DNA from 4 places in the Pseudoalteromonas sp. SG41-1 genome. Region 2 is predicted to be linked to each of the others. Evidence: predicted binding sites of a transcription regulator. Region 2 holds the regulator's gene; each other region holds the start of a gene.
What was found. Region 2 encodes sigma-54, which starts transcription at its own class of promoters, with help from an activator protein. Its sites were predicted from a motif close to GTTGGCACGNNNNTNGNNT; they were not measured.
Positions count from the first base shown of each region.

Region 1: the regulator sigma-54 is predicted to act here: its motif matches at 5,983-6,001, upstream of H5203_RS02345 (hemerythrin domain-containing protein).
Region 3: the regulator sigma-54 is predicted to act here: its motif matches at 6,050-6,068, upstream of flgB (flagellar basal body rod protein FlgB).
Region 4: the regulator sigma-54 is predicted to act here: its motif matches at 5,279-5,297, upstream of dps (DNA starvation/stationary phase protection protein Dps).

Region 1 is NZ_JACJFL010000002.1:177,176-185,569, forward strand. Features, by position in the region: gene H5203_RS02330 (glycoside hydrolase family 16 protein) at 1-1,153, opposite strand, end outside; gene H5203_RS02335 (alpha/beta fold hydrolase) at 1,627-2,637, opposite strand; gene H5203_RS02340 (TonB-dependent receptor domain-containing protein) at 2,888-5,212, opposite strand; gene H5203_RS02345 (hemerythrin domain-containing protein) at 5,520-5,945, opposite strand; gene H5203_RS02350 (S9 family peptidase) at 6,176-8,224, opposite strand; gene H5203_RS02355 (TonB-dependent receptor) at 8,317-8,394, opposite strand, start outside.
Region 2 is NZ_JACJFL010000063.1:9,293-17,686, forward strand. Features, by position in the region: gene mlaE (lipid asymmetry maintenance ABC transporter permease subunit MlaE) at 1-262, opposite strand, end outside; gene mlaF (phospholipid ABC transporter ATP-binding protein MlaF) at 262-1,077, opposite strand; gene H5203_RS20835 (calcium/sodium antiporter) at 1,333-2,304, shown strand; gene H5203_RS20840 (KpsF/GutQ family sugar-phosphate isomerase) at 2,330-3,301, shown strand; gene kdsC (3-deoxy-manno-octulosonate-8-phosphatase KdsC) at 3,301-3,852, shown strand; gene lptC (LPS export ABC transporter periplasmic protein LptC) at 3,849-4,403, shown strand; gene lptA (lipopolysaccharide transport periplasmic protein LptA) at 4,393-4,926, shown strand; gene lptB (LPS export ABC transporter ATP-binding protein) at 4,923-5,648, shown strand; gene H5203_RS20865 (RNA polymerase factor sigma-54) at 5,715-7,211, shown strand; gene hpf (ribosome hibernation promoting factor) at 7,240-7,527, shown strand; gene ptsN (PTS IIA-like nitrogen regulatory protein PtsN) at 7,532-7,984, shown strand; gene rapZ (RNase adapter RapZ) at 8,173-8,394, shown strand, end outside.
Region 3 is NZ_JACJFL010000005.1:12,293-20,686, reverse strand. Features, by position in the region: gene H5203_RS05270 (flagellar basal body P-ring protein FlgI) at 1-607, opposite strand, end outside; gene flgH (flagellar basal body L-ring protein FlgH) at 619-1,302, opposite strand; gene flgG (flagellar basal-body rod protein FlgG) at 1,321-2,109, opposite strand; gene H5203_RS05255 (flagellar basal body rod protein FlgF) at 2,131-2,895, opposite strand; gene flgE (flagellar hook protein FlgE) at 3,055-4,422, opposite strand; gene H5203_RS05245 (flagellar hook assembly protein FlgD) at 4,478-5,158, opposite strand; gene flgC (flagellar basal body rod protein FlgC) at 5,172-5,603, opposite strand; gene flgB (flagellar basal body rod protein FlgB) at 5,606-6,016, opposite strand; gene H5203_RS05230 (protein-glutamate O-methyltransferase CheR) at 6,217-7,047, opposite strand; gene H5203_RS05225 (chemotaxis protein) at 7,068-8,000, opposite strand; gene flgA (flagellar basal body P-ring formation chaperone FlgA) at 8,142-8,394, shown strand, end outside.
Region 4 is NZ_JACJFL010000011.1:66,572-74,965, reverse strand. Features, by position in the region: gene H5203_RS09220 (SulP family inorganic anion transporter) at 62-1,801, opposite strand; gene H5203_RS09215 (DUF2237 family protein) at 2,074-2,439, opposite strand; gene H5203_RS09210 (methyl-accepting chemotaxis protein) at 2,894-4,561, shown strand; gene dps (DNA starvation/stationary phase protection protein Dps) at 4,684-5,208, opposite strand; gene corA (magnesium/cobalt transporter CorA) at 5,546-6,502, shown strand; gene H5203_RS09195 (HPP family protein) at 6,587-7,006, opposite strand; gene H5203_RS09190 (oleate hydratase) at 7,244-8,394, opposite strand, start outside.

The DNA.
Region 1 (8,394 bases), on a different contig from region 2:
AATCCCAAGCGATCCAGTTTGCGTCTAAGCTACCATTAAAAATATCAAGGTTTTTTGCAACACCATCACTTGGTGGAGTAGGTACAGGCGCTTTACCTTCAACAAGTGCATCTTCTAAGTTGTCGTAACCTGGGCGTACTGTCTCACAGCCTTTACCTGTGTCAGTATTAGCTGCACATTGATAAACGCGTACGTAATCAATCTCAAAGCTTTGACCCTCTGCAAATGCTGCAGCGTCAACGCCTAAGTTATTTACGTTTTCCGGCCAATCACCACCAACGGCGTTATTTAAAATAAGGTAAAAGTCTTTATCAAAGGGGGCATTATCCCAATGTGTTGTAAGCTCGCCATTACCTTGTTCAAAGTATTCAGCAAACCAGCCTTTATGTTTTAGGCCAACAGCTTCGTCTTTTGAGTTATAACGAACTTCAGAACGACGTTGTGTGGCATATAAGTAGTCATCTACGTACCAACGAATTTCGCCCTCTTGCCATTCAATAGCGTAAGTATGAAAATCGTCAGCAGGGTTCATCCCCTCTGCAAATGTGTACGCTTTACCAGAGTTCGAGTTGTTAGGCCATTCACGACCATAGTGAAGTGTGCCATGAATATTAGCTTCAACGGTGCCATCTTCAGCAACTGTTTTTAAATTTACAGCTTCTAAAATATCAATTTCGCCAGAGCGCGGCCATGTACCATATACTTCATTAGTTGGCATCATCCAAAAAGCAGGCCAGCTACCTTGCCCTGAAGGCAACTTTGCACGCATTTCAAAACGACCATAAGTAAAATCAGCGTTGTAGCGGGTGTTCAAACGTGCCGATGTATAAGGCTTTTCGGCACCTTCATCGGCCGGTAAGGCGACTATGTTTAGTACACCGTCTTTAATGAAGGCATTTTGTTCACTGTCGGTGTAACATTGTTTTTCGTTGTTACCACCACCGGCACAATTTAATTCAAAGTTCCACTTGTTAGAATCAATACTTGCGCCATCAAATTCGTCACTCCAAACCATTTGCCAATCAGAAACCGGCTTTTGTGGATCGACTTTTGTGAAGTCAGATTTTGTCTCAGCACTTCCACCACAGCCAAATAGCATGGTCATGGATATTGCCGCAACAAGGCGGCTTACTTTGGTTGTTGTCATGTTCATTAGTTGAACCCCAGTATCGACAAAAATTTAAAAGTACTTCGTTGTGGTTGTTATTGTGTCTACGAACGAAGTTGTAAGCGCTTACATTTATCAGTGTGTGTGTTGTAAGCGCTTACATAGAGTAAGCTAAGGTTGTAATTTGGTCAACAACAGACTGCTTGTTTCTTTAACTTTAAGTTTACATTACCTGCTTTTTTAGTTTTAAACTGAAAAGTTATTTAATTTTTAAATAACTTCAGAATAGCAATATATTAATGGAGATAGAGTTTTAGTCTAATAATATCAGTGAGTTGTTATTTTTTAGTGCCATCAAAATATTAAAAGTGAATCCACATGCTAATTAACAATATTTTTCTGTTATCGCTCAAAGGTATCTAATAGTAGGCATTTATGTTTATTAATTGGTTTTCAAAGGTCAGCGTTGAGTAATCAAACCAGCAGTTAATAACTTTAACAGCTGAACTGCCTAAATATTACTCTAGTGGCTTTGAGCCTGCTTCTAAGACTTTTAACAATACAGCTTTAAAGCGCTTAAAATCTTCAATATGGGGTAAATGACCTAAATCAGTCAGTTCAAATAGTTGGCTGTGAGGAATTAATGCCGCGGCTGATTTACCTAATTGATCGTAGCGGCCAAGTTCATAATCTACTCCTTGTTTCTTCCAGTTACGGCCAGGTCCTGTTCTGTCTCTTGTACCTATAATTAGTGAAACAGGCATAGTGAAGTTTTTAAACTCGGTGATAACGGGTTGAGTAAAAATCATGTCGTATGTTTTTGCGTTAACCCACGCTACTAGCTCTTTATCTGGGCCTTGAATTTGTCCGGTGATAAAATTCGTCAGAGCAGCAAATTGGTTATTCCATTTTCCGTCATAGTAATTTTTTTGCTGGTATGCTTTTACCCCGGCAGGTGTTTTAGCTAACTCATTTTTATAAAAAAAGTTAGTGTCTTTGTAATCAACATATTGCAGGTAATTTTCAAGGCCAATAGGGTTGAGTAAAATTAATTGTTGGGTTGTTTGTGGATACATAAGCGCAAAGCGACTTGCCAGCATGCCGCCCATAGAATGACCCAATACAATTGATTTATTTATATTAAGTTGGCTCATTAAAGCATGGGTGTGACTAGCTAAGGCTGCAAAAGAGAACTGATAATCTCGTGGTTTAGATGATTTTCCAAAACCAATTTGGTCAGGTATCAGCACGCCATAACCGAGTTTTTGTAGCAATAGTGCAGTTTCAGTCCAGTAATGAGCGTTAAAGTTTTTACCATGCATTAAAGTCATAACGGGTTTACCAGCCTTTGCAGGTAAGTAAATATACGCCATTTTTAACGACAGCCCTTGTGAGTCAAGGTTAAAATAGTCAACGTCAAAATCGTAATTATAGTTGCTTAATAATGCGTCATAGCTCAGTGGTTGCGGCGCTTGTGCATTTGCAATACCGAAGACAAAACATAAACTTAATAGCCATATTCTATACATAAGATCCCTCAATGATTTAAATTAAATCTGTCAAAACATATCTTCACATACTAAGCGAATAAACTCTAAAATTTAATACTATAAGTTAAGGCTTCCTTTGCTTATTCATCGGTAACCCTTATTGAGTATACGCTTTAAGCTGCTTCGGCCACGAATCTGTGTTGGGTGATGAAGTATAAAAGGCACGGTTAAATCGTAATAAAAAAAAGCCCAGCATTGTTGCTGGGCTTTATTTTTATAGCTTCTTATTCTAGAAACTGTAACTCATTGATACCCACAAGCTGCGTGCTTTTTGGGTGGTATTGTAATCAGATGTACATTCGTACTCTTCCTCTGAGGTTGCTAATAAGCAAGTACGGCTTGATAAGTCGTCATCTAACAGATTATTAATACGGGCATTTAATGCTAGGCTATCATTAATTTTATAACTTGCTGCTAAATGATATAGATCATAGGCTTTGTAGTAGAGCTTTTGTGTTTCAGGGCCCTGTGGACCAGACACATTTGCCGTACCACGGTAACGATCGCTGCGGATTTCAGAAATAAGTGAAATACTCAAATCATCCAATGGTTGCCATGCAAGCGTTAAGTTATACATATTTTTAGGTGTATTAACTAAAGGTAGTCCTTCATCACGGCCACTTTTCACTTCACTATCGGTGTAAGTAAAGTTCCCACGTAGTGACAACTGTTCAATAATCTGCCAATTAGCAGCAATTTCAACACCACGAGTAGCTGATTTATCTACGTTAGCAGCTTGCGTAAAGGTGGTGCTACCGATGCCAGCCCAACCTGCGCCAATTTCAACACAAGGTTCATCAGCTATGGCCACTTCACAGTTTGGTAAGTTATCTTGGTTAATGATTTTGTCTTTAAAATCATTGTAAAACACCGTTACGTTACCACTAAAACTATCACTGCCATTAAAGTAAGCAGCCATTTCGTAGTTTACACTGGTTTCTGGTTGTAAGTCTGGCGTGCCAACAAAAGGTTTAGTACCTTGGCCACCAAAACCTGTAATACCAGAGAATAGTTGGTTTGGCTCAGGGGTTTTGTAACCTGTGCTGATACCACCTTTGAAAGTCCATTCATCAGCAGGAGAGTAGGCTAAATAAGCGCGAGGACTAACTTGTGAGCCAAAGATATTATGATGATCATAACGAGCGCCGAAAGTTGCAGTTAGATTTGTGGTAATTTCCCAGTTATCTTCAGCAAATACAGCTGTTTGACGATGATCTTGAGTCGTACCTTCACGGAAGCCATCCCCGTACATACCAAATACACCATCTTCCATTTCGGCATCAAAATATTGTGCGCCTACTACAAAATAGTGGTTATCTATATTTGATTCAAACTTAGTATCAATAATTAAGTTATCAAGTTTTAGTGTACGCATTGGGCGTGGTAAAAAAGTCTCATCAAGTTGAGCGTAAATTGCATCCGTTAGTTCTGGCTTGTCGATGCCTTGATCTTGTACTGCTTGGTCCCAAATGGCCTGCACACCTAAACGCTCTTGTACATTAAGAGGTAATGAGCGACCAAAGTTTTCACTGCTGCTTTGGGTAATGCTGCTGGTCAGCGTACCAACATCGTATCGACCAACATGTGCAAATACAAATTGCTCACGTTCAACGCGTTGATATGGAGTATAACCAACGCGTGGCTGTACAATGCCTTTGCTAACACGCCATAAACTGACTGGGCTATCTAACGTACCCGTTTGACCTTCGGTGTTATCGTAACGCTGTTTGGCTATGTCGTACTCAAAGGTGATTTCATTCTGATTATTGATCAGGTAGTTTATTGTTGCGCCGGTATTCCAGTTACGTGCTGCAACGATTTTTTTATCGCCAAAACTACCATCATCAACCCACATGCTGCCATCTGGAAGTGGTAAACTTTCGCTGTAAGTTGGCTCACTTTCTTGACGGTCATAAAAACTACCACGGATCCCGTAAGTTAATCCCTCAACGCCGCTTGGTCCGGTCAAATATATATCGACTTTATTATCGTTACCGTATTGATCGTCTTGTTGGATATTACTGCTTACCGTGACGCTACCATGGGTGCTATCAAGATTTTTACGAGTGATAATATTGATTACACCACCGATTGCATCAGCGCCATATAAAGTGGACATTGGGCCACGAACGACTTCAATTCGCTCGATAGCCTCAAGTGGCGGCATATACATAAATTGGCTGTTACCAAAGTTGTTTGGGCCTATATTACCTACGTCACTTTGACGGCGGCCATCAATAAGCACTAGAGTATAGCTTGCGGGTAAACCACGCATGGTAATACTAATATTACCGTTTTTATCTTGTCCGGCACCAACATCGATACCTTCGATATCACGAAGCGCATCAGCAAGGCTAGTAAATGGCTTATTTTGTAGATCTTCGCGAGAGACAACTGAGACACTTGCAGGTGCATCTATTAATTTTTGCTCATAACCAGAAGCGGTGACAACCATCACTTCCATATTTTCAGCTGTGTCATCATCAGCAATAAGTGTTGTTGATGTTAATAATGCACTGATCAGTGAGGCCAGATAAAGCGGGCGGGATTTCATTGTACTTCCTTCATGACAAGAATAAAGATTATTAATCTAATAAGTAACCAAGGTGGGTATGATAACAATTATCAGTTGTATATTCAATTGCGAAATATTTACATTCAATGAATGATTTTCATATTAAATAAAGGTGGGGATGGAGCATGAGCATTAAAAAACCCAGCGTTTGATGCCGGGCTTAGTTAATTTAAGAGTATTTGCTTAGCCAAGTATTGACCGTGTTAGAGGTGCCTAATAAATGCAAATGGTATAGAGTTGTAGCTATTTAGAGAGCTTTATAAATTAAAGCGGGCACATATAGCAGTTAACTCATCGCATCATTATACTTTTCGGCTAGACTTTCTTTTTGACTTTCGGTTAGCGCTTTACCGGCTAGTTGAAATACTTCATGTTCTTCTTCAGCAAGATGATGATGTACAAGATGATGTAATTTTTTAGCGGTCACAAGCCACGCTGGTGAGCTCATATCAGTTTCTTCAAGTTGCTCAATCAATTCATCAAGTTCATGATGCTCTGCAATACTATGACGGGCTTTTTCATGGGTTAAATCATCAAACATCAAAGGATTGTAGAAATAACGCTCTTCAAATTTAGCATGTTCTACTAACTCATGTTTTAAATTATCCATAAGAGACTGTCTATTCGGTGACTCCCCCTGGGTTTTTATCAGCGCATCGACAAGCGAACGTTGTTTATCGTGATCATTACGAAGTGCTTCAAAAATATTCATGGGTTTTCCTTGCTTTACTCATTAATTACAATGAATATTGCAAGACAGAAGCCAACTTTTAAGTTGTTGTAATATATTGATTTAATTTTTATATTTTAGCTTGTTAGGATGTTTTCTTGTAAAAATTACCGAGTTAGGTCTTTATATTACATCCATATACATTGTTATTCAAAAGCAAAAAGGCCAACATGAATGTTGGCCTAAAAGCATATTTACACAAAATAAGAGAGTTATTTATTGGCGTCTTTTACCGCTTTTAACTTGCCTGCATGGTCAATCTCGAATGCTGGCATGTCTTTTTTGCCGTCAATTAAATAGTTATCCATCCAACGCATTAAACGTAAACTGTAATCATATTGCGCGGCTACTTTACGGTTACCATGACCTTCGCCTGGATAGTATACAAGGCGTACATCTTTGCCTTGTACTTTCATATAACGGTACAGTTCCATTGATTGTGCAGGGTGTACACGAGGATCATCTTTACCATGCATGATCAGTAATGGTGTTTTAGACTGGCCAGCCCAGTAAATAGGGCTGCGCTCTAAATACCACTGCCATTTATCCCATGGGTATGAACGTGCATGCACAAGATTCATTTCGTTGGAAATATCAGTAGTTCCAAATTTAGATAGTTGGTTGGTAACACCTACAAACATTACGCTCGCAGCAAAGTGTTCAGTTAATTTTGTTGCGGCCCATGCTGATGCATAACCACCATAAGAGCCACCCGTAATACCAACACGTTTAGTATCAACTAAGCCCATTTCAACAAGATGCTGTTTAAAGTCAATTAAGTCGTCAAACTCTTTACCTGCATAGTCGTTTTGACCAAGCTTTGAATAATCAACGCCTTTACCTGTAGAGCCACGGTAATTTGGGTAAAAGACAGCATAACCACGTGCAGCCCCCATTTGACCTGGGCGCGAGTAGTTTGTTACCCAACCGTCTTTGTCATGGCTTTCAGGGCCACCGTGCACTGACATGATCAATGGATAGCGCGTGCCTTTATCATAATCTAATGGGTAGACTAATATGCCATCAATCTCAACACCGTCGCGGGCCTTAAGTGAAATAGTTTCTTGCTTAGCAAAACGTTTGTCATTCAACCAGTTGTTTGAATCCGTTAAACGTTGTGCTTTAGAGCCACGAATAATGAATACTTCATTTGGGTGCTTTGCAGTGTTTGCACGTAGCGCTAAGGTTTTATCTGAATCAGAAATACTCAGATTTGATGCAATAAATTGGCCTTCATTAATAATTTTTTTGTATTTATTAGAGCCGGTTTTAATGCTTGCGACAAAACTTTGCGTACCTACATTGGCAATAAAATTAAGCGTGTTGCGTTTATGTGACCATTTAAAATCAACGATATGACCCATGAAATTGGGTAACCAATCACTTACTTCACCTGTTTTTGTGTCAGCTAAAAATAAACGACCAGCTGCTGGATCATGCTTATCTTCGGCACCTAGAATTGCGATGTAACGACCATCATGAGACAGTTCAGCACTGTCTAATTTACCTTCAGTAGCAAACGACATCGTCACTTGATTAGTCGCAATATCAAATAAGTGCCATTGTGATTTAGTGTATTTGTCGTCAATTAGCGCTGTAGGCTGGGTTTTTACTAATAACTTATCGCCTTTTGCGGCCCAGTTTACATCACTTACATAGTTCGCAACGTTAAGCGCTGTTGGTGTCAGAGGTTTATCTGTTTTGGCTAAATCGACAATAAATAGTTGTTTATCTTTTAAGCCTAGCTCATACACCTCAGCCATAAAGCCTAATTTTTTTAGCTCTTTTTCAGATTTATCAGCCGCTGGCATAGCTAAAATAGCGAGTTGTTTGTTATTCGGGCTTAACTGATAGCTAGAAATTGATGTGTCTTTAAGCGATAGTACTTTTTGCGCTTGACCACCATCCACTGGAATTTGATATAACGCGGTAAACTTGTCGTCTTTAAGTTTTGCTAAAAAGTAGATCGTTTTGCTATCGTTTGACCATTGAATACTCTTGATACTTACAGAGCCGGTAATGAAAGGACGCTCGACACCTTCATCATCGACGACATAGAGTTCGCTGTAATTGGCGCCATTTTCGTCGACGTATAATTCACGTGGCACTGAGCGGGTAAATGCAACATTGTCACCATCTGGACTAATGCTGGTTTGAATAACTGACTGAATTTTAGGGATATCTTCTACAGTAAGCGATGTGGCTGCAAATGCCAGTGAGCTTGAGAGTCCAAGAGCCAGTGCTAGGCTAGTTTTTATCATGAATTTTCCTTCGCATGTTTTAATTATCGAAGGATTATAACAAGGTGTACCTTAAATGCTAAAATATGCGATTAATAGGCAAACATTGTCGGCTAATGGCTGTAGCGCACACCAACATAAAAGCGACGGCCATTTTGATAAATGCCCGTTGGCGCATATTCATTACGCTC
Region 2 (8,394 bases):
GGCCTAAGCTATCCTCTGCACCATAACCAACTAGTACGGTGTAGCCTTGCAACGCCAACACCATACCAATGAATAAGCCCGACACCATGATAATCAATAGTGACTGCGAGCCGACCATATATAATTGCCGTATTAAAAGCGGCGTGCCTTTTCTAAAATTAGGCAAACTCCACAACGCACCTATCAACATCTGAGTAGAGCGACCAAGTGCAGCAAACCGTCCTAACGTTTTATGACCTAGCATTTGCAAAAAATCAAACATCAGCGGCGCCCTCCCAGTAATTCTTCTTGATAAGGTTGAGCAGGAAAATGAAACGGCACTGGGCCATCAGATAACCCTTTTAAGAACTGCTGAACTAGGGCCGATTCATGATTACGCATTTCATCCGGTGTACCGCTACCAATAACGCCTTGATCGGCAATAATGATAACGTGATCGGCAATACTCATTACTTCTGTTACATCGTGAGTTACGATTAATGATGATAACCCAAGCACTTGATTAAGCGACTTAATCAACTTAACCAACACTCCCATGGAGATAGGGTCTTGGCCTGCAAATGGCTCATCATACATAATTAATTCAGGATCAAGCGCGATTGAACGCGCTAATGCAGCACGACGTGCCATACCACCTGACAGCTCAGAAGGCATTAGATCTTGTGCGCCACGCAAGCCAACAGCTTGTAATTTCATTAGCACCACAAGGCGAATTAAATCTTCACTTAGACGAGTGTGCTCACGCAGCGGAAAAGCGATATTGTCAAACACTGACATATCGGTAAATAATGCGCCGCTTTGAAACAACATACTCATTTTGGTTCGCGCCGCATAAAGCTCTTTGCGCGACATGGTAGGAATGTTATTACCTTCGAATAAAATAGTGCCGCTATCTGGTTTTAATTGGCCACCAATTAAACGCAACATGGTGGTTTTACCAATTCCGCTTGGCCCCATAATTGCCGTAATTTTTCCTTTAGGGACACTAAAGCTCATATTTTTATATATACAGCGATTGCCCCTAGAAAAGCTTACATCCTTGATTTCTACTATTGGTTGCGACAAGTCGCTCTCCATTACTATTTTCACTAGTTCACCTATTTTAAGCGTTTTTACACCAAGATGGAAAAAACAAATCGTAAAATTTTGTAATATTCTATGTAATAGCGCTGCAAAGCTTACAGCCGTTGGCTTAACCGTCGCTTAAATAATTTTTCTCAGTCCAAATCTGTCCATAATCTAACAAGCTTCGCAGATTCTTTTATTTATACTTTCAGGTTGGCTTTTGTTACTATTTGCAGCCATCTCATTTTGAATAATTGGCGTAACGTAATGGTGACTTCTTTTGTCATTTTAATTCTCGGATTTGCAGCTCTCGTTTGGAGTGCAGATCGCTTTGTATATGGTGCTGCGGCACTGGCAAAAAATTTCGGTGTTCCTACTCTTATTGTTGGTTTAACAGTTGTTGCTATGGGCTCGTCAGCCCCTGAAATGATGGTCTCAGCATCAGCTGCGCTTGCAGGTAAAACTGACACTGCCGTGGGTAATGCCGTTGGCTCAAATATCACTAATATTTTACTTGTTTTAGGTATTACCGCGCTATTGCGCCCACTATCAGTATCATCAATGACATTAAAACGCGAAATGCCGCTTGTGCTGCTAGTGTCAATCGCCGCCTGGTATATATTTTCGGATAACTACTTTTCATTTGCTGAGGGCGTTGCATTAATCATAGGCTTTGTAGTCTTTATTGCGGGCTTAGTTATTATTTCTATTCGCGCTAAAAACCAAGCTGATGACCCATTTGTAAGTGAAGCCTGTGAAGACGTACCAGATAACGTGCCCACCAAATCGGCTTTATTTTGGTTAATTATTGGTATGATATTACTGCCTGTGAGCTCACATTTTTTAGTTGGCTCAGCAGTTGATATAGCCAAATACTTTGGCCTAAGTGATTTAGTAATAGGGTTAACCATTATTGCTATTGGCACCAGTCTGCCTGAGCTGGCAGCCTGTATTGCTGGGGTATTAAAAAACGAAGATGATTTAGCACTGGGTAATATTGTTGGCTCAAATATCTTTAACATTTTAGCTGTGTTGCCACTGGCTGGGATTATCAACCCTTCAATTATTGACCCTTCAGCTGCAAACCGTGATGCCTTAATTATGATTGGTGCCACCATAGCCCTTATAGCTATGTCCTTGAGCTTTAAAGGTACAAGACGCATTAATAGAGTTGAAGGTGGCCTGTTATTGGTCGCATTTTTAGCATATCAGAGTTATATTTTTAGCCAAGTTGCTTAATGCTACCCACAAAATGGATAACACAATGACGCAGTTAAATTTTATTGAACAAGGTAAGCGGGTGCTAGAAATAGAGCGCCAAGCACTGCTTGATATAACCCAATATCTAGACGAAAACTTTAATCAAGCTTGCCAATTGATGTATCAATGTCACGGAAGGATCATAGTAGTCGGTATGGGGAAATCTGGGCATATTGGTAATAAAATTGCTGCAACACTGGCAAGCACTGGCACGCCTGCGTTTTTTGTCCATCCGGGTGAAGCAAGTCATGGTGATTTAGGGATGATCACTCGTGATGACGTGGTTATGCTTATTTCTAACTCAGGCGAAACCAGCGAAGTACTGAATATTATTCCGGTTATTAAACGTATTGGCGCAAAAATGATCGCCATGACAGGTAACCCTGAATCATCAATGGCAAATTGGGCTGATGCTCATGTATGCATCAAAGTAAGTCAAGAGGCCTGCCCATTAGGACTCGCCCCGACTGCGAGCACGACTGCAACGCTTGCGATGGGTGATGCAATAGCCGTTGCTCTGTTAGAAACCCGAGGCTTTACTGCAGATGACTTTGCGCTATCGCATCCTGGGGGAAGTTTAGGCAAACGTTTACTATTGTGTTTAAAAGATATTATGCACAGTGGCCCAGCAACGCCTATGATCAATGACAAGCAATGTATCAAAGATGCATTAATCGAAATGTCGGCCAAGGGCTTAGGTATGACGGCCATTGTTGATGACACAGGGCAACTTGCAGGGCTTTTTACTGACGGTGATTTACGCCGAATTTTAGAGCAACGAATAGATATTCATAGCACTTTGATCAGCACTGTCATGACCCGCTCTTGCACTACAGCAACCGCGGATATGCTTGCCGCCGAGGCACTCAATATTATGGAGAATAAGCGTATCAATGGCTTAATTGTAGTTGATGATAAACACCACCCTATTGGTGCTCTTAATATGCAAGATTTGCTCAAAGCAGGAGTTTTATAATGCAGTTTGCTGACTTATATCAGCCACTTTCAGATGATGCGAGCGAGCGAGCACAAAAAATCAAACTCCTGATCTGTGATATCGATGGGGTGTTTTCAGATGGCCGCATTTATCTTGGCAATCAAGGTGAAGAACTCAAAGCGTTTAATACTAAAGATGGTTTTGGTATCAAAGCACTGATCAATAGCGGTTTTGAAGTTGCCGTGATCACCGGTCGTCATTCACAGATAGTTCAGCAACGGATGACTAGCCTGACAGTACCGCATATTTACCAAGGTCAAGAAAACAAGTTGCAAGCTTATCAACAGCTCAAAGATAAATTGCAGTTAAGCGATGAACAAATCGCTTACATAGGCGATGACGGACCTGACTTGCCGGTAATGGAATTAGTTGGTTTTGCGGTGGCAGTAAATGATGCTCACCCTTTGATCAAGCGAGTTTCACATTATACAACCATGCTCCCTGGTGGTTTTGGAGCGGTGCGTGAACTCACTGATTTATTAATGCTCGAAAATGGTAAATCATTAACTAGCGAAGGCACAAGCTCATGAATAGTGCGCGTTTAATATTATGCGTATTATTTGTCGGCTGTATGGTATGGCTGTGGTATCCGTATTTTTATCAAAGCACTGCCATAAAACAAAACCAAGAAGATATAATAGCAAAACCTGATTATACTGCGGTGGCATTAAAACAAACCGCGTTTGATGAACAAGGTAAAATTAGCCACAAAGTAACAGCTGCAAAAATGGAACTTTACCAACAGTTAGGGTTTACTTACTTTGAACAACCTATTTTTACACTCTATAATCAACAGCAAACGTGGCAAATTAATGCCGATGAAGCCACCCTATATGAAAATCATCAATTAATTTTAGAAGGTAATGTGGTTGCTAAAAACCTGACCAATAATGCCATGATTGAACATATAAACGCAGATAATATTCAGGTTGATATTGAACTACAAACCATGAGTTCAGAACAACCAGTTGAATTAATCGGACCAAATTTAAAGATCACTGGGCGCGGCCTCCATGCCGACTTAAAAGCCGAAGTGGTAGAACTAATTAACCATACGCGAACCATATATTATGACCAATAAATTTGCTCACTTGCTTGTGATACCAAGCTTACTCATTGCCTTTGCAAGCTTTGCTGAAAATACGGCACCACCTGCGGATCAAGTCTCTATCAGTGCTGAAAAGCAGCTTGCCCAACTGAAAGATAATATCGGTATTTTTGAAAAAAATGTTGAAATCATTCATGGTAACCGCCGTATCAAAGCGGATCGACTTGAAGTCCATAAGCGCGAAGATTTAGGCAATAACAAACAATTGCTTGTTGCAACTGGTAACCCTGCTTACTTTGAAGAAAAACAAACTGATGGCACAATAATGAGCGCCAGTGCTGATGAAGTCCGTTACGATGTCGCCAAGCGCTATTTAACGTTAATTGGTAATGCACAAGTCACTCAAGCAGGTCAAAAAATTAATGCCAAAAGCATTACCTATGATATGGACCAACAGCTGATCAGTGCTGAAAAAGGCGCAAGCTCAAACGATCGCGTACACACTATTTTGGTACCTGTTGACAGTAAAAAAGACAAACCTAAAGGGCAGCCATGAGTATATTAAAAGCTGAATTTTTAGCAAAAAGCTATAAAGGTCGCCAAGTTGTAAAAAGCGTGGGTTTAGAAGTTAGCGCAGGCAGCATTGTTGGCTTACTGGGTCCTAATGGCGCAGGTAAAACCACCACTTTTTATATGATTGTGGGTTTAGTACCTAGCGACAAAGGTAAAATAAGTATTGATGATAATGACATCACTTTACTCCCAATGCACAGTCGCGCACGGTTAGGGATTGGCTACTTACCACAAGAATCATCCATCTTTCGTAAGTTAACTGTTTATCAAAACCTGATGGCTATTTTAGAAACTCGTAAAGAGCTGAATAAACAAGCCAGAGAAGAAGCACTAGACAGCTTACTTGATGAGTTTAGCATTCAACATATTCGCGACAGCCAAGGTATGGCATTATCTGGTGGTGAACGTCGTCGAGTTGAAATTGCACGCGCTTTAGCCGCAAATCCAAAATTTATCTTACTTGATGAGCCTTTTGCTGGCGTTGATCCTATTTCAGTGTTAGATATAAAGAAGATTATTGAACACCTTAAAAACCGTGGTATTGGCGTACTTATTACCGACCACAATGTACGAGAAACCCTTGATGTTTGTGAAAAAGCCTACATAGTTTCTCATGGGGAGTTAATTGCATCAGGTACCCCTGAGCATGTACTTGCCGACCAAACAGTCCGCGATGTTTACCTGGGCGAGCAATTTAGGCTATAAAGCCACGCTCGGCTAAGTATCTGCTAGACTTAACGATGATAACAATAAAAGGATTGTTAGAGATACATGAGGCAATCACTCCAGCTGCGCATGGGCCAGCAACTTACAATGACACCACAGCTGCAACAAGCAATTCGCTTATTGCAACTCAGTACATTGGATCTCCAGCAAGAAATTCAAGAAGCACTCGACAGCAATCCATTGTTAGAGCTAGAAGAGCATGAATATTCAGACGACACGGCTGGTAAAAACGAACAAAAACAAGACAACGATGACTTAACCGTTAGTGCATCAGCAGACGACAAGCCCAGCGAATATGAACAAGAAAGTAGCGAAGCATTAAGCAAAGAGACTTTAAGTGACGAAATGGCTATGGACGTCACCTGGGACGAATACATGAGTGCTGCGCCAAATACGTCATCCGGCCCAATGCCTGAAGATGAGTCAATTTATCAAGGTGCTTCAACTGAAACCCTGCACGAATATCTGATGTGGCAATTACAGCTCACACCTTTTAGTCCAACCGATGAAGCTATTGCCATTGCGATTGTTGAAGCTGTTGACGATTCAGGTATTTTAACCTTGAGCTGCGAAGACATCGCAGAGAGCTTAAATCAAGGTAATAACGAAGAAGAAATCGAACTAGACGAAGTGCAAGCAGTGTTAAAACGCATTCAGTTATTTGACCCTGTTGGTATTGCTGCGCGCAGCCTACAAGAATGTTTATGTATTCAATTAAATCAATTTGATCCTGCAACTCCTTGGATTAGCGAGACTAAAATGATTTTAACTGATCATATCGATTTATTAGCTAGTCGTGACTATCGCACTTTGATGAAAAAGACTAAGCTTAAAGAAGATGAGCTGAAAGAAGTAATGACACTGATCCACAGCCTTAATCCAAAGCCTGCGGATACTATAGTACGCGAAGAATCAGAGTATGTTATACCTGATGTTTCGGTGAAAAAAATTAAAGGTCGCTGGGTGGTTGAACTTAATCCAGACAGCATGCCAAAAATTAGAGTGAACAGCCAATATGCGGCAATGTCACGCTCAGTAAAATCAAGCACTGACAGCCAATTTATACGTTCGCATTTGCAAGAAGCTAAATGGTTTATTAAAAGCCTAGAAAGTCGTAACGAGACGTTACTCAAAGTAACTAACTGCATTGTAAAACAACAGCAGGGATTCTTTGAGCATGGCCCTGAAGCAATGCGACCTATGGTACTAAACGACGTTGCTGAAATGGTTGAGATGCACGAATCAACAATATCTCGCGTAACGACACAAAAGTACATGCATACCCCCCGTGGTATTTTTGAGTTAAAGTATTTTTTCTCAAGTCATGTAAGCACTGAGAACGGCGGCGAATGCTCTTCGACAGCTATTCGAGCATTGATCAGAAAATTGATCAGTGCAGAAAACTCAGCGAAACCATTGAGTGATAGTAAGATTGCAGATATATTGGCAGAGCAAGGTATCAAAGTAGCTAGACGGACTATTGCAAAATACCGCGAGTCGCTGGCTATTCCACCGTCAAATCAACGTAAAAGTTTGATTTAAGGCGTAAAATCACAAGAGGAAAATGCTTATGCAACTAAATTTAACTGGTCGTCACGTAGAAATTACTGATTCATTAAGAGACTATGTAAACAATAAGTTTGCCAAGCTTGAAAGGCATTTTGATCATATCAATAATGTCCATGTTATTCTTGATGTAGAAAAACTAAGCCAAAAAGCAGAGGCCACATTACATGTCAGTGGCGCTGAATTATTTGCCTCGACTGAGCACCAAGACATGTATGCAGCTATTGACGGACTAATCGATAAACTTGATCGTCAAGTAATTAAACACAAAGAGAAGCACGCTCGACACTAACACTATGAAATTAAGCTCACTTATTTGTCAGGACTGCAGTAAAGCTGCGGTCCTTTTTAATAGCAAAAAACGGATCATTGAATTTATAAGCCAATTGGCTCATGAACAGCTCCCTCAGCTATCACAACAAGAAATCCTCAACGCACTACTATCGAGAGAGAAACTAGGTAGTACCGGTATTGGTCGTGGTATTGCTATCCCTCATGGCCGTATGAGTGGTGTTGAAAACCCGCTAGCAATAATTTTAGTGAGTGAATCACCGGTTGATTTTGATGCGATTGATAATCGCCCAGTTGATATATTTGTAGCCCTCATCGTACCAGATGGTGACAGCCAACTTCATTTGAAGACGTTAGCCACAATTGCTGATAAACTCAATAACAAAGATTTTTGTAAACAACTACGTAGCGCAAAAACAGACCAAGATTTGTATCATGTAATTGCAGCTCAGTCGTAGTCATACCAATTGTATTGTATTGAATTAGAGAGTAATTATTGCAACAGGAAAATAGCTCTAGAACAAGGTGGAAATTATGAGATATAGTTGTTCTATATAAATAATTTTAAACAAAGTTAGTGGGTTATTTAACAAGCAAGAATGAGCATGTTTTTAATAAAATTGGTATTAAATGAAGGAGAATTTACATGGAGTTAATCATCATCAGTGGGCGTTCTGGCTCAGGTAAATCTGTTGCTTTACGTGTAGTAGAAGATCTTGGCTATTATTGTGTAGATAATATTCCAGTTAACTTATTACCGTCATTAGTACGCAGTGTCTCTGATAATTACGACAAAATAGCCGTCAGTATCGATGTTCGTAATTTACCGAAAGAGCAGGAAGAATTTAACGACATTCTTGAATACTTG
Region 3 (8,394 bases), on a different contig from region 2:
TTTGCTCTAAACGTTTAGCGGTAGTGAAATCTGGACGATTTAAATTAAAGGTTATGTAATCACCTTGCATAAAAGGACTTTTAATTGCCCGTTCAACCGTTGCGCCATTAGGAATACGCCCTACCGTAGGCGTGTTCATTACGATCTTACTACCATCGGCTCCTTCAACACCTAATCCACCAACAATTAAGCTACCTTGTGCGATAGCATAAGTATTCCCATCAACCCCTTTTAGAAAGGTTTGTAGTAATGTTCCGCCACGTAAGCTACCCGCACTACCTATTGACGATACAGTAATATCGATTGTCTGCCCTGGCTTCCTAAATGCAGGTAACTCAGCATGCACAGCAACCGCAGCTACATTTTTGATTTTGGGTTTTAAATTCGATGCCATGGTAATACCAAAACTATTTAGCATGGCTTTAAAGCTTTGTTCAGTAAAACGACTTTGCTCACCGGTGCCAGGTAAACCAACCACGAGACCATAACCAACCAGCTGGTTTGAGCGAACGCCTTCAACCATTGAGACATCTTTAATACGTTCAGCGCTTGCACTAAAGTGCCAACTTAATAAACATATACACAGCAACGCTTTCAAGCTATTCATATCAACATCCTTTAAAAAGGGAACAGAGAGCTGGTGAAGAATCGAGTTAACCACCCTGCCGTTTGAGTCTCTTGCATTTGCCCTTTACCAGAATATTGAATCCGAGCATTCGCGATTCTATTAGAGGTCACAGTATTATCTGCAGTAACATCTTGTGGGCGCACAAGTCCTTCCAGACGAATAAATTCTTCGCCGGTGTTTAAAGTCAGCCATTTTTCACCACGGATCACTAAATTACCATTAGGTAATACACGCATAACATTCACGGAAATATCACCAAATAAACTATTAGATTGGTTTGACTTAGTATCACCTTTGAATTTTGCACCGCTGCCCACACCAAACTGAATACTATCACCACCAATATTAACCGGTAGTCCGCCTAACCCAATGACAGGGTCTAAGCTGGCATCACTTTGTTTATCCGTTTCAGTTTTAGCTGCTTTTGATGATTGCGTCGATTCTTGCAGCTTAACTGTAATAATATCTCCAGTACGTAAGGCTTTTTTATCTGAATATAAATCATTTGATAAATTACTATCAAACAATGAGCCTGTCGGCACGATTTGCTCTGCGGCAGGCTCTGGATACATGGGAGCATAGTATGGATCATCTTGAACCACGCTGTGGTTTTGAGTTGTCATACAACCACTCAATATAAATGCACCCGTTAAGACTATAGATAAATTACGCATAACTTTGCTCCGAATTAATTAAAGTTGCTGACTGATATAACTCATCATTTCATCAACCGCTGAAATCACTTTTGAATTCATTTCATAGATCCGTTGAGTTTCAATCAGGTTAACTAATTCTTCAGTTACATTTACGTTAGAGGTTTCAAGTGCACCTTGCACAACAGTGCCTAATCCTTCTAGGCCAGGGTTACCTTGCACAGGTGCGCCACTGACTGCCGTTTCGGTATATAAGTTTTGACCTACCGGCTCTAGACCTGATGGATTGATAAAATCACTGATCGTTAACTGACCTATTACCACATTCTCTGGCTGCCCTGAGATACGTACTGATACCTCTCCATCTTGCGATACAGTAATGGACTGTGCGTCATCAGGTACATTCATTTCTGGCTGTACGGGAAAACCAGCGCCGGCAGTAACAATACGGCCGTCTTCATCCGTGGTAAATTGACCATTTCGAGAGTAAGCGATATTGCCATCAGGCTGTAAAACTTCAAAAAAACCGGGCCCTGATATCATCCAATCCAATGAATTTTCGGTGGTTAACATATTGCCTTGAGAAAAGTTTTTCTGATTAGCAACCACTTTGGTACCAGCACCAAGCATTAAACCTGAGGGCATTTCAGTATCTTGTGATGAACGTCCACCCGGCTGATTAATATTTTGATAAAGTAAATCTTCAAACACAGCACGGCTTTTCTTATAACCAACGGTACTGGCATTGGCTAAATTATTTGAGATAACCGAAATGTCAGTTTGTTGGGCATCAAGCCCCGTTTTACTTATCCACAATGCAGGATTCATATTAATATCCTCTCAATAAAGTTAAACAATACGCAGCAATTGAGTTTGACGTTCGTCAATTTCTTCAGCCGTTTTCATTAACTTAACTTGTAATTCAAATTGGCGTTGATGGTTTATCATATCCACCATCTCGTGTACCGGATTCACATTTGACATTTCCAAAGTGCCACTCATCACTTTCACATCATTAGAGATGTCACAAAATCCACATATATCATTATCCAGTAATTCAGGCTTTGGCCGAAATAAGCCATCATTACCTTTTTCAAGCTCTGAATTATTTGCCTTGATCACCTTCAAACGATCAACAACTTCTAAAAAGTTAGCTGGAGCTCCTTGCGGGCGAACTTGGATAGAGCCATCTTCACTAAATTCAATTTTCTCCACTGGCAATGGCAAAATAATTGGTCCACCTTCGCCAATAACTTGACGCCCGTGACTGGTGATCAAAGCGCCGTCAGGAGTGATATTCAACGTACCGACTTTTGTATATGCCTCATTACCTGAAGCATCTTGCACCGTAAGCCATCCTTTATCGCTCATAGCAATATCTAGATCACGTCCAGTCTCAACAATACCGCCGGAAGTCATATTGGAACCAGGCCGCTCTTGCATGGTAAATACACGTGTCGGCAGGCCTTCGCCAAAAGCTTGCATCGAACGCGCTTGTGCGAAGTCAGCTTTAAAGCCTGTGGTATTGGCATTTGCTAAATTATTTGCTTTAAGCTCTAGGCCCCGCAAACTTTGCTTAGCTCCAGACGCTGCAATGTAGACCATCTTGTCCATAACATCGACTCACGTTAAAAATCTATAACATGACAAATGCAAGATAAGTGCCACAATAAACTGACGTGATAAGTTACAAAAAATAATCAATCGCAAATAAAAAAGGCTGCTAATAAATAGCAGCCTAGGTGTCGGATTATAAAAAATATTAGAACGAGATTAGCGGATCTGCAAAATAGCTTGCTGTAGTGTTGAATTCACTTCAAGCGCACGTGAGTTTGCTTGGAAGTTACGCTGTGCACTGATCAAATCTACGAGTTCATTCGTTAAATTCACGTTTGATTGCTCAAGCGCTGTAGAGTTAATGGAACCTAAAGTACCAGAACCTGGTTCGCCAGCGATTGGCTCACCAGACGTCAAACTTTTTTTCCAACCTGTATCACCAGCTTGTTGTAAGCCTTGTGAGTTAGAAAAGCGCACCATGGCTACTTGTCCTAAGAATGAGGTATCTCCATTACTGTATGAAGCGACAATCTTACCATCACTACCAATATCAATACCGGCTAAACGTCCAACAGTAGCACCATCTTGCTCAAGTGCTTTAACTTCAAAACGACTAGCATATTGAGTCGGGACTTTATTATCGGTGGCCGCTTCATCGCGCCAATTAACAGTAACATTTTCAGGGAAGCTGGCACCATTTGTTAATAAATCAGATAGCCCTACTGCCGCACCAGCACCGCTTGGAATTGCTAATGGATTGAATGTGTTATCTGTATTCGCGACACCATCTGTGTTTAATGGCTTACCACTAGAATCAAACTGAAAGGTTGATAATGGTGTGTAAGGAGGAGCAGTCTCTTGAACACCTGCAGGGCTAAATGGCTTTTCATCTAAGGTCGCATAAGTTTGCCACTCATTGTCATTACCCGTTACTGTAGAATTTGTTTTAACAAAGAAAAACTGTAAAACATGCGGCTCACCTAACGAGTCGTATACTGTTGTTGATGTTGAGCTATTATATGATGCGCTCGTTGTAGGATCAAAAGTAGTTATTGACGGCGAGGTTGCACGCGAGTCTAAGTTAAACGACGAGTAAACATTCGTCGTAGCTCGCGGTGATCCTGATGAATCAGGGATCTGTAACGCTGATGACGTGCTTAAACTTACCGATGTTGTATCACCTGTAGCTTCATCAACAGGAAAACCCTGCAAGTAATTGCCTTTAGCATCAACAATAAAGTTATCTTTATTAAGTTTAAATGCGCCTGCACGCGAATAAGTAAAATCTTGTGCCCCTAAATCTTGGCTCATGGCAAAGTAACCTTCACCTGTGATAGCTAAATCTAATGAGTTTTGAGTGAACTTTAGTGAACCTTGGTGAAACTGTTGTGCCACCATAGTTGTCTGTACACCATCACCATTTTTTGTCTTGCCTGAACTAAATACCGAAGATGCGTATACATCAGCAAATTCAGCACGTGACTCTTTAAAGCCTACCGTATTTACGTTAGCAATATTATTTGCTGTTACATCTAAGTCTTTTTGTGCGGCAGCAATGCCAGTTAATGCAATATTGAAGCTCATAATTCACCTCTAATCTGTCAATGTTTAGCCTGTGGCTAACTAATAATTAAAATTTTTACGCGATTTCTGCAACGTCAGCTAGCCTAACCGCACCTTCTTTAGTATTTATAATAATGCCGTTTGCACCATTAATATTAACACTCTCGATATTCTTAAAAGTAGCTATAGGTAAAGCCGTGTACTCACCATTTAACTGCCCTTCAGCTTTAATTTTATATTCACCTGGTGGTAAACGTTCTTTATTATCATTCATGCCGTCCCACTCGAAACGGACAGCGCCCGCTGATTGCGCACCTAAATCAATACTACGCACCAACTGACCAGATGAATCTTCAATTCGTAGAAATAAGTTTTCTACAGGCTCTTCTGCAACCACGGTTCCTTTAGCGCTACCAACATCGTTTAGGTCTAATGTATTAGACTCTAGTAATGCTTGTTTACCCACTAAAGTCGATGCTTGTAGTGCTGAGTTAGATGTCATCGATGCGGCTAATGACTGAAAATTACTATTAAGGTTTGAGATACCTTCAGCCATGGTGAAACTTGTCATCTGCGCGATCATTTGATCATTGTCAGCTGGTTTGCTGGGATCTTGAAACGACAGTTGCTGTGTTAACAATGAGAAGAAATCTTCTTGGGTTAACGCATCACTTTTCTTATCACTGCTAACCTGTTTGTCTTGCCACTTAATCGAATCTAAATAAGTTGACGATGTGCTGCTGATATCGTTACTCATAATCTTTCCTCAATTACCGCTGCCCAAGCAACAGTGTTTTACTTAACATTTGCTTCGCTGCATCAGCAACTTGCACATTGGTTTGATAAGAGCGTGAGGCAGAAATCATATTAGCCATTTCTTCAACGACATTAACGTTAGGTTTGTAGATATAACCGTTTTCATCCGCACTAGGATGATTAGGGTTATATTCAATTTGTAATGGTTTATTACTCTCTACAATACCTAACACTTTAACGCCAACAGACGACCCCTGAACATTACCGCTTGATTCTGATGCTTTCATCAGTTCAGCTGCAAAAACAGGGTGGCGCGCCCGGTAAGTTTTGTCTTGGCTTGAGCTAATGCTATTAGCATTTGAAATATTACTCGCGGTTGTGTTCAAACGCACATTTTGCGCACTCATACCACTACCTGAAATATCAAAAACGTTATATAAACTCATGCTTAGGCTCCTTGACTACCGAGGGCTTTTTTAAGGCCTTTAATTTTACTACTCATAAATTGCAGGCTTGCCTGATACTCTAATGAGTTCTTTGTATACAAGTTTCGTTCCACTTGTATGTCAACCGAGTTGCCATCACCTGTATCTGCTTGATTTGGCGAGCGAAACATTTCACTATTACCAACATAACGACTGCCACCGGCAATGTGGTTTGGGTTAGTTGTTACCATGTTATTGCCGCCTTGTTGGTGGCTTTTTGCCGCTTTCAATGCTGAGGCAAAGTCGATGTCTTTCGCTTTATAGCCCGGCGTATCAGCATTAGCGATATTGGTTGCTAATAACTCAGCACGTTGCGAACGGATCAACATTGCATGAGGATGAACCCCAAATGCTTTATCAAAACTGATAGCCATAACCATCTCCAAAAAATTGACTTAAGATGATTAATGCAAAAGTTGAGCCAATTAGGTTGATGTTTTATGGTTCGTTTAATCATTTGATTTAAAAAGAAAAACGATGTGGAGCCACATCGTTTTATAGTATTCAAGATTCGGTTTTACCACCGATGAGATTTGAGTAACTTGTGTTTTAGCGCGTTAAATACGCTGGTAAGCTATTTCTTTTGATAAATAATACCTGGATTACAGCGTACCATGTCAAATTCGTCACTTAACCCTGACATAGACTCTGATGCGCCTAAAAATAAATACCCTTTAGGATTTAGTGCTTGAGCAAACTGAGCAATAATTTTAGCTTTAACCTCTGGTGCGAAATAAATCAGCACGTTGCGGCAAAAAATAATATCAAACTTGCCCATTAGCGCGTATGAATCTAATAAGTTAAGATGTCTAAAACTCACTAATTTTTTTATTGAGTCGTTTACTTGCGCCATGCCGTTGCCACTATCTTTAAAGAACTTTTTCCTGCGCTCTACCGACAGCCCTCTAGCTAGAGCAAGGGAGTCATATTCTGCATGCTTACACATATCTAACATAGTATTAGAAATATCAGTGCCGATTATCTGCGCGCCCATTTTTAATACACCCGGCTGTTTAGCTTGAAACTCAGCAACCGACATAGCAATAGAATATGGCTCTTGTCCCGATGAACTTGCCGCAGACCAAATTTTCAACGGACGACGTAACTCTTTATGTTCCGGAAATAACTTACTTTGCAATAGTTCAAACGGGTATTGATCCCGAAACCATAAAGTTTCATTGGTCGTCATAGCATCAACGACTGCGGCACGTAACTGCCGCTCATGCGGACTCAGTGTTTTACTAACCAATTGTGACAATGATTCAACATTAAAACGAACCATTAGCGGAGCAAGCCTGCTTTTGACTAAATAAAGCTTATTATCTCCCAGAACAATGCCACATTGTTGCTCTAAAAAAGAGCGAAACTGATCGTACTCGCTTTGCTGTAAATGCTTATTTTCCAAAGTAACACCGCCTTTTCAAATTAGTCACAATGAACCCATTTTTTCACTGCTGTAGCTAACTCATCCGGATTGAACTTAGCTATAAAGTCATCAGCACCCACTTTTTCAATCATCGCTTGATTGAATACACCACTGAGCGATGTATGTAAAATAACATGTAAGGGGGCTAACTTTGGATCTGCTTTTATTTCAGCGGTTAGGGTATAACCATCCATTTCTGGCATTTCAACATCAGAAATCAACAATCCTACTCGCTCGGTAATATCATGCTTACAATCAAGTGCAGCAATCTCACGAAGGCGTATTAATGCTTCTTTACCATTTTTAGCCAGCTCTGTTTGCACGCCTAACGGCTCTAATGCACGTTTGACTTGATTACGAGCAACGGCAGAGTCATCGGCAATAAACACAATGCGCTCACCTAAGTCTTTTTGAATTTCACCATCATTAGCTATTGCAGCACTGACTTCGGTATTCACCGGGCAAATTTCGTTTAATATTTTTTCTACATCAAGAATTTCGACTAACTCGTTTTCAATTTCTGTCACTGCAGTTAAATATGAATATCTGCCAGCCCCTGACGGTGGCGGCATTATTTTTTCCCAATTCATATTAACAATTCGCTCAACGCCACCAACCAAAAACCCTTGTACGGAACGGTTATATTCAGCAATGATTATAAAACTATCTTTAATATTTTCGATCGCAGGACCACCCACGGCCATCGATAAATCGATAACAGAAATAGTTTGCCCGCGTATATGTGCGACACCTCTTATATACGCATTTGACTTTGGCATGTTTGTCAAAGGAGGGCATTGCAGTACTTCTCTCACTTTAAACACATTGATGCCAAAGCGCTGCCGCCCTCTTAGCTTGAATAATAATAATTCAAGACGGTTTTGCCCAACCAATTGAGTGCGTTGGTTAACTGAGTCTAAAATGCCTGCCATTTCAATCTCCTGAAGAAAGCGAATAAGAACGGAACAATAATTGCTTTCTTTCTGTAAAGCTACATAACTACACGGGAGCGTCTGTTTATTGACGCTAAATATTTATACCCTGTTTTCAACCATAAGCATAGTCGAAACATTATGAGTTTGTTAAAAAAAAGCCGAAGATACAGTGTTTTTTATTTTCTTGCTAGCTTATGCCTAGTAACTCCACTGTATGCGCAAACATATAGCAAAGAACAATTGCAAGAACTTGCTGTATCTCATGTCTATGATCAACTAGACCCTAATACTGCCGATGATAAGGAACTCAACGCCTTAACATTGGATAGCCGGATCCCAGATCGTGGCTGTAACAGCGACCTTGCATTTAATATTCCTACTGAGCCGCCAT
Region 4 (8,394 bases), on a different contig from region 2:
TTAGGGGAAGCAAGGACTATCGCCTTAGTTGCTTGCAACAATCATAATTACATACGCATGTTTATAACTGTTCTGCAGTACCCTCATTTGGATGTGTTGTAAATAAATTCACTTGTGCACTTGGTTGGCTGACGCTGTTTTTTTGTAAGGCAATATAGAGATCTGAATGCACGTAGATGCCGTCTTTACCGGATGTCATACCAGCAATTTCAAACCATGATAGTAATTGCCGCTTTCTGCCAGCTAGTTCTAATCGAATACCACGTTTTTTAAATATCACGTCTAAATCGGCGAGCATGGCCATGACACTTAAATCTAAATGGGTGAAGCAGGGGACTGCGTCGATAATAACGCATTGCGTGTCGTCTTTTTGCCGCGCATATTGTTCTAGCAAACGCCGTTTAAAGTAACCGGCATTAAAGTAAGTTAAAGGAGAATTAAAACGATAAATAAAGACTCCTTGTACTGACTTTGCTTTATCTGTGGCATCGAGGCTCCTAACAACGCCCTTAATATCAACACCTAATATATTGTCGGTAGGGCGCATTACGGTGCGAATAAACTGGAATAACCCCAATAGTACAGCGAGAGTGATGCCTGGTATTACGCCAATAAATAACACTGCGAATAAGGTGGCTAGCGCAAGGTAAAATGCTTGTTTGTCTTTACGCTTTAATAGCCAAATGGCTTTTAAGTCTAATAAATGGATTGAAGCAATAATAAGCACAACACCTAATGCTGCACTGGGAATAAATTCTAGGGGAGCGGTTAAAAATAGGGCGATAACAGCAATAATTCCCGCTGCGATAATCGACACTAATTGCGTTTTACCACCGGAATCATCGTTAACAGCTGTACGAGAGTCTGCACCACTGACAGCAAAACCTTGTGATAAAGCAGATCCAATGTTCGCAATACCTAACGCTCTAAACTCTTTGTCAGCATCTATGTCGTAACCATTTTTAGCTGCAAAACTGCGAGCGGTTAGCATCATACTGACAAAGCTAACTATTGCTAAGTTAAGTGCAGGCACGACAAGTTCACGAATAATACCAATATCATAAATAGGGGTGTTAAACACTGGAAGGCCACCGGTTACAGTGCCAATTGTGTTGATATCAAACTGCTTTAAATTAAAAACCCACACTAATAGGGCACCAAATGCGATAGCAAACATAGATGCTGGCCAAGTCGGTTTTAGTCGCTTCATGGCAAAAAAAACACCGAGGGTAAACAGGGCCATTAATAGAGTAGGGATGTGGGTTTGTGATAAATAAGTAGGCACACCTCCTAATCGTTCAAGTAAATATCTGTCATCGAAGGTAAAACCGAATACTTTAGAAAATTGGCTGACAATAATCGTAATTGCAACACCGTTTAATAAGCCCATTAAAATAGGCTTAGATAAGAAGTCTGCTAATACCCCTAATTTAAATCGGCTAGCAATAAAGCACCAAAAGCCGGTCATCGCGGTCATAGTTACAACGAGTTGCCAGTGTTTAACACTGTCTCCAGCTGCAAGTGGTGTCACCACCGCAGCAATAACCGCACATGTTGCAGCATCGGGTCCGACAATCAATTGTTTGGAAGTACCAAACAAGGCATATAAAATCATGGGTAATATGCATGAATATAGCCCAACAGCGGCGTTAACCCCGGTAAGTTGTGCATACGCGATAGCAACAGGTAGAGCAACGGCGGCAACGGATAATGCAGCCCTCACATCATCAGCAAACCACTTTCGTTCATAATGAAGTAAAGTGTTTAAACCCGGCATAAAATCATACAAACGCGACAGCACTAAAGTTTCCTTATTTAATCGTAAGCACACTTGGATAGTAAATTTAATATATTAACAAGTATAGCTCAGGGGTGAGGATTTTTTTAATAAATAGCAGATACTTAGGCTTAGGACTGCTTTTGATTGAGTGTTAAGTCTGATGAAAAAGTTTAAGGTTGAGCGATATTAGCTGGTTGGTGTTATCACATTGCTAATATCATACTAGATGGTGAATAAGATAAAACCAGCGCAATGGCTTTATCTTAGAGTGTGTAAATGCCTATTGGAAACTTTTAACGTGCAGAGTATTGGTGAGCCTTTAATACTTCAAGAGAGACTACTTGTAACGATTTTTCATGGGTGGCCTCAAGTATAACCGGCGGAGCTACGTTTTCAGCAACCGCATGGTGCCAGCGCACGGCACATAAACACCATTTATCACCAGCCTTTAGGCCTGCAAAATCGTACATTGGATTAGGCGTTATCAAGTCATTGCCTTGTGCTTTTGAAAACTGTAAGAATTCTTCAGTCATGATGGCACATACACTGTGGTTACCAAAATCAGATGCAGGGACATAGCAAAACCCTTCTCGAGTGTAGCCTGTATTCCCGCAGCACAAATGCAAGCGCGTACCTAATACATTTAATTGATTGCTCATAAAACTACCTTGTTATAATTTGTATTGTTTTACATTCAGTCTGCTTCAGACTATGTGAAAACGTGGTGGATGAAAAGCTTATATTGATAGATAGCATGGAGATCACAAATAACATAGCCATTAAAAATATTAAACGTCAGTTCATCAAACTAATGGCGAGGCCAAAATCAGTTCAATATTCATTTATAGTTGCTTGCTGTGTAATTATTGTGCAATTGTGTTTTAGTTGGCTTGCAATTTTTACGTTTACTGTACTAGTGAAAATTTATTATGGTAACTTGCAGCTATTATACGTTTGTCTTATATCCAGAATCTATATATATGTGAATATGGTATTTGAATAGCTTCTGATTTCAAATAAACACTTAATTGTAATTGGCAGTATAATTACAGTTTTTATAAGCTCTCGATGTATCAATACCATGGAGCTTTACATTGTTACACGTGAGGAAAAATGAGTAATCTAAGTCTGAAAAACAAGCTGTTGCTATTAGCTATTTTGCCGCTCACGCTGCTTTTAATTAGTTTAATGGCCAGCTCATATTATTTAGAGTATCAAAATCAGCAGCAAAATTTTGTATCGTTTAAAACAAAATTAATTGCTGACAAAGAAAGTTTATTAGCAACTGAGGTTGAGATAGGCCGCCAAATAATTAATTACGAACTAGCCAAGGGGACTAAAGAAGATGCAAAAAATGCATTGCGAGATCTCACTTTTGGCAAAGATGGTTACTTTTTTATCTATGATACAAAAGGCGTTAGTATTTTCCATGCTCTATTGGGTGATGCAATTGAAGGGCAAAATAAAATAGCCATGACCGATCCCAATGGTAAAAAAATAATTGTTGGATTACTTGAGCAAGCAAGACAAGGTGGCGGTGCTTTTTATTATGATTTTCAAAAGCCTAATACAACGGGGTTAGTTGAAAAAATGGGTTATGCAGCGATGGTTCCTGGTACAGATTGGATGCTAGGAACGGGCGCTTATATGGATGATATTGAAGCTGAGCTAACAAAGTACCAAGCAACAATACAAGCTCATATGAATGAAAAAGTAACGACCCTGTTATTAATTGCATTATTTTGGGTGATGTTGACGGTGTTTTTTGCCTTAATTGCGGCAAACAATATGGTAAAGCCTATCCAAAATATGGTGCAAAACTTAGATGATATAGCAAAAGGCGAAGGTGATCTGACTAAGCGCTTAGAAGTGCATAGTAATGATGAAATTGGTCAATTGGGTAATTCATTTAATGTGTTTGTTAGTAAACTACATAGCATTATCACCAATGTGGCAGATGTAACTCGTGATGTAAAAGATTCATCAAATGATATCAATACACAAACACAGTTAATTGAAAATCAGTTAGTAAACCATAATCATGAAACTGAGCTGGTAGCAACGGCGATCACCGAAATGTCAGCAACATCTCAGGAAGTCGCGCAAAATACCACACAAGTGGCGGTATCAACTCAGTCAGCCACGCAAGATGTTGCCAATGCTCAAAAATGTGTAGATGTTTCTTTAGAAGAAGTTTCAAATTTAATGAGTGAGATTAATCAAGCTGCTGAACAGGTTAATTCATTAAGTGAACAATCTAAAAAAATTAACAGTGTATTAAGTGTTATCGGTGGCATTGCTGAGCAAACTAACTTATTGGCCCTTAATGCGGCTATTGAAGCTGCAAGGGCTGGCGAGCAAGGCCGTGGTTTTGCGGTTGTCGCTGATGAAGTGAGAAGTTTAGCCAGTCGTACACAAGAGAGCACGTTAGAGATTAATGAAATGCTTAATGAGTTACATACGCTAGTCACAGCAGCGGTAAAAGCAATGTTGGCAAGCCAGCAAAGCTGTAATCGCTCAGTTGAGTCATCTCGCGCAATTTCTGAAAGTTTAGGAGCGGTAACCAGCTCGGTTACCACAATTAACGATATGAGCACGCAAATAGCTACAGCTGCCACAGAGCAAAGTAGTGTAACTGAGGAAATTAACCGTAACGTTTTTGCGATTCAAGAAATCGTTAATGAGCTAACACGTTCAATTAAAACAACCTCATCAGTTAGTCATCACTTAGCTGGTCGAGGGGAGAGTTTAGGCAATTTAGTAGGTCAGTTTAAGATCTAATATAAACAAAAAGTGGCGATATTATTGTTGATCAGTAATAAATAAAGATCAGGCTTTAAATAGCCCGATCTTTGACTTTAAATATAAATTAGTCAGTTTAAACTGAACACAAAACCGCTAGATTAGCTGCTGAGTTTGCCCGTTGACGACTCTAAGTGTGCACGCACAAACCATTGAAACTGTTCTAAATCGGCAAGTTGGCTAATTAGCATATCCTCAGATACCGGATCGAGCTCTGATAGCTTGCCAATCGCACTTCGGTGATCGCCATTAATCCCATTATATACTTTATCAAGCGCAACTAAGTGATCTTTTACCAAGCCCTTACCAATTGAGTAATCTTGCCATGAACGACGATCAACTATCGATTTTGGAGTACCAACTGGAACTCCGCCCAACGTAGCGATTCGCTCGGCGATGGTGTCGGTCATTGCTCTGATCACTTCAACCTGAGGGTCGAGCATTTCATGCACGCCAATAAAATTTGGGCCAACTACATTCCAATGAATATGTTTTAGAGTCAATTGTAAATCGATCAGTGCGACCATGCGGTTATCAAGTGTAGCAATGGTATTTTTTGCAGATTCTTCATTCATACCTGGGGCAGTAAATTCAGCGATTTTGTTTGTTTCGTTATTGTTACTCATTATTCCTCCTGATTTATAAGGAATGTTCACAGCGTCTAATAAAGTCTATGAACATGCGTTAGTTTATATAAAGCAATGGTTGTGCCGATAAAAATTGTTTTTTAAGTTGCTGATATTTAATGTTTTGTATTTTTTTCAAAGGAGGGGGATGAAAGCTTTCTTTGATATGCCATGAAAAATATGCACTTTTTTGTAAAATCTGCAAAACAAAAGGTGCTGTTACGTGTTAGCGAATTGCTTACTATTAATAATAACTGAGATGCAGGAGTGTATTGTCATTGTTGATTAATCATCACTTACATATACTCAACTCATCTTGTTATTAAAGGAGAAGTGCATGTTGAGATTTTTTTCTATCGAGCAGGGGGTGATCAAAGAGTTAGAGCCTTCATCCGATACCTCTCTTGAAGTATCAATCAGAAATGCACACTGGATTGACACAATCAACCCAACGGAAGATGAGCGAAATACGCTCGCAAAAACGCTCAATATAACTTTTCCTGAGTCAGGGGATGTGCAAGAGATTGAAGCTTCATCGCGATGTTTTATCGACAATGAAGGCTTGCATGTGCATGCATTGTTTATGTCGCCCAATGAAGGACGTTTTAATACGGTAACAGTTGCCTGTTTACTACAGGATAACTGTTTGCTGACCATTCGCGATGACGAGCTGGCTGACTTTCGATTGTTACGCTTAAGAGCACGTAAAGGTCAAGTAATGTGTGATACGCCAAAACAGTTATTGGTTACATTATTCGATCAAAAAGTCGAAAACCATGCTGATATGCTCGAGGATATGCATCATCAGTTAGAGAAGCTCAGTGCATATGTACTAGAAGAAGATGACTCTGATCTAGAAGAAGCGGTTAGTCGTATCGCGCGTTTAGAGGATGCGAATGGGAAAGTGCGTTTGTGTTTAATGGATACGCGGCGCAATATTTCGTTTTTAATACGTCGTTTAGGTGTACAAAATGAGGATCGTGAATCACTACGAGAAATTGTACTTGATATAGATACGCTAATGTCTCACTGTACCTTTTTGTTTGATAAGGTGAACTTTTTGATGGATTCAACACAAGGTTTTATTAACATTGAACAAAATCAAATTATCAAAACCTTCTCTATTGCTTCGGTGGTTTTTTTACCACCTACCGTAGTAGCCAGTGTATATGGGATGAACTTTAATATAATGCCTGAGCTGCAATGGGAATGGGGTTACCCATTTGCAATTGGCATTATGTTGCTATCGGGCTTTGCCCCTTATTTATTTTTTAAACACAAAGGCTGGCTGTAGTGTGTGCCAATGACTACTTGGCATACACTATTATACGAGTTTATATTCATTTTATACGGATAGCGGTCTTATTATCACCTTGCATTAAGATAATAAAGCGGCCGCTAGGCGCACAAAGTCGGACGAGGTAAGTATACCCACGAGTTTATTTTTTTCAGTGGTCACAGGCATGCAACCATGGCGGTTATCAACAAAAAACCGAGCAACATCTTGCAGTGGTTGGGTTGCTAGTACAGTGGCAAAATCGGTTGCCATAATAGTGTGTATTTTCGTTTGTTTTTCCTTTCGTTCAAGTGCGCTAGGACTGTAATTAGCCATAATATTCATCACTTGGGCAATCATGATTTTTTGTGTCAACATACCCACTAGTTCGCCATTGTTATCAATTACCGGAATATGGCGGATATTTTTTTCCTTCATTAGATTATGTGCGTCGTGTAGGGTGTTTTCTGCACTTACGGCAAATGGATCTGATGTCATTAAATCTGCAACTGTTTGGCTCATTTTGGCTCCCGTGAAATCACTAACTAGAACTTTGGTTAAAAGGTTTACTAAAATAGCTACTGGAGATAGATGGATTATCCAGAGCTCATATTATTAATCATTCTAGCCTTATTTTTTCTTATTGCACTTTATCAAGATTAAGGCTTTGGTTTTTTGTATAGGAATAGTTTTTAGCTTGGTCATCAGCTGGTTTAGATTTATAGCCACTGGAGATATATTTACTCTCCGAAGCTCAGATTATTTATCTTTATGCGAAAAATTATCCCTTAGTGTACCAACCCAGTTTGAAAATTTATGTATCGCCGAGTTGCCTTTGCCCAGTAGCTCATGCATTTCTGCTTCAAAATGGGTTTGTTCTTTACTACTTGGCTCTGGTAATGGCGGTAAAATATGAGCAAAGTAGGTTTTATCAAGCAGGCGGTGTAATAACCGCTCGCCAATAAAGGGCTTGCCGCTGTTGAGCGCTCTAGCTCCTTTAATTAGGTTACGAATATCATATTGGGTTGGGCTAATGTCGGGCACTTGTTTAGGGATATTAAGTAACTTATATACCCCAATACGTGCTGTACGAATAGAGGCTTCCATCGTGAATATAATATCGTTGTGGGTTTCAACAAATTGACCAATCAAACCTAAGTTTGTACAACCTTCAGGAACTGAGGTGGGTCTGTCACCAGCTGCACGAGTCATAAATTGAGCTGTGATATAAGGCATTAGCGCTGTACGTATCTTGGTATTGGCAATGATTTCATCAAGCTGCTGTTCAATGCCCAAATGGTAGCAAAGCTCCGTAATTATTTCTTCACCGCTACATTGTGGCATTGTTTTAACGATACGATTACCTTGTTTGTCCATTAATAAACCATAGACCCAAAGTACTAACGTATCATCGGGTTGATCTGGAAAATGAGGTTGGCGGTTACACGTTACACTCAATAGCCAGTTAGAGTCTGTAAAAGTAATAATGCCGCCAGTTACCGTGCGACCAGAGTAAGGATCGTTTACTGATAATGTCTTTAGCTTATCTATAAGTGGGGATGGCTTGCAAGTCAGTGTGGCTGACTCCCACATAGACTTATCAATATCGCCATAAAATTTTTCGGGTTTACCAAAAACAGCTGATTTCTTCGCGAGGTTTTTCCATAAATTCCACCCGCTATTTTCGCCGGGATCATGTTTTTCACAGTTCAGTTCGGGTACATTTTGCATGTCGCCATAAGCTGTATGCTCTGTCATTGAACCCGTTAGTGCATAAACTAAATCGTCTGAAGCAACGTTAATATGCTGTGCTTCACCTTTTACAGTGGCATGGATCCCCGTTACGGTTTTTTTATTACCAGTAAATGTTATATCCAGATCGTTTACACGGCTTGCAAATTGAAAATTTA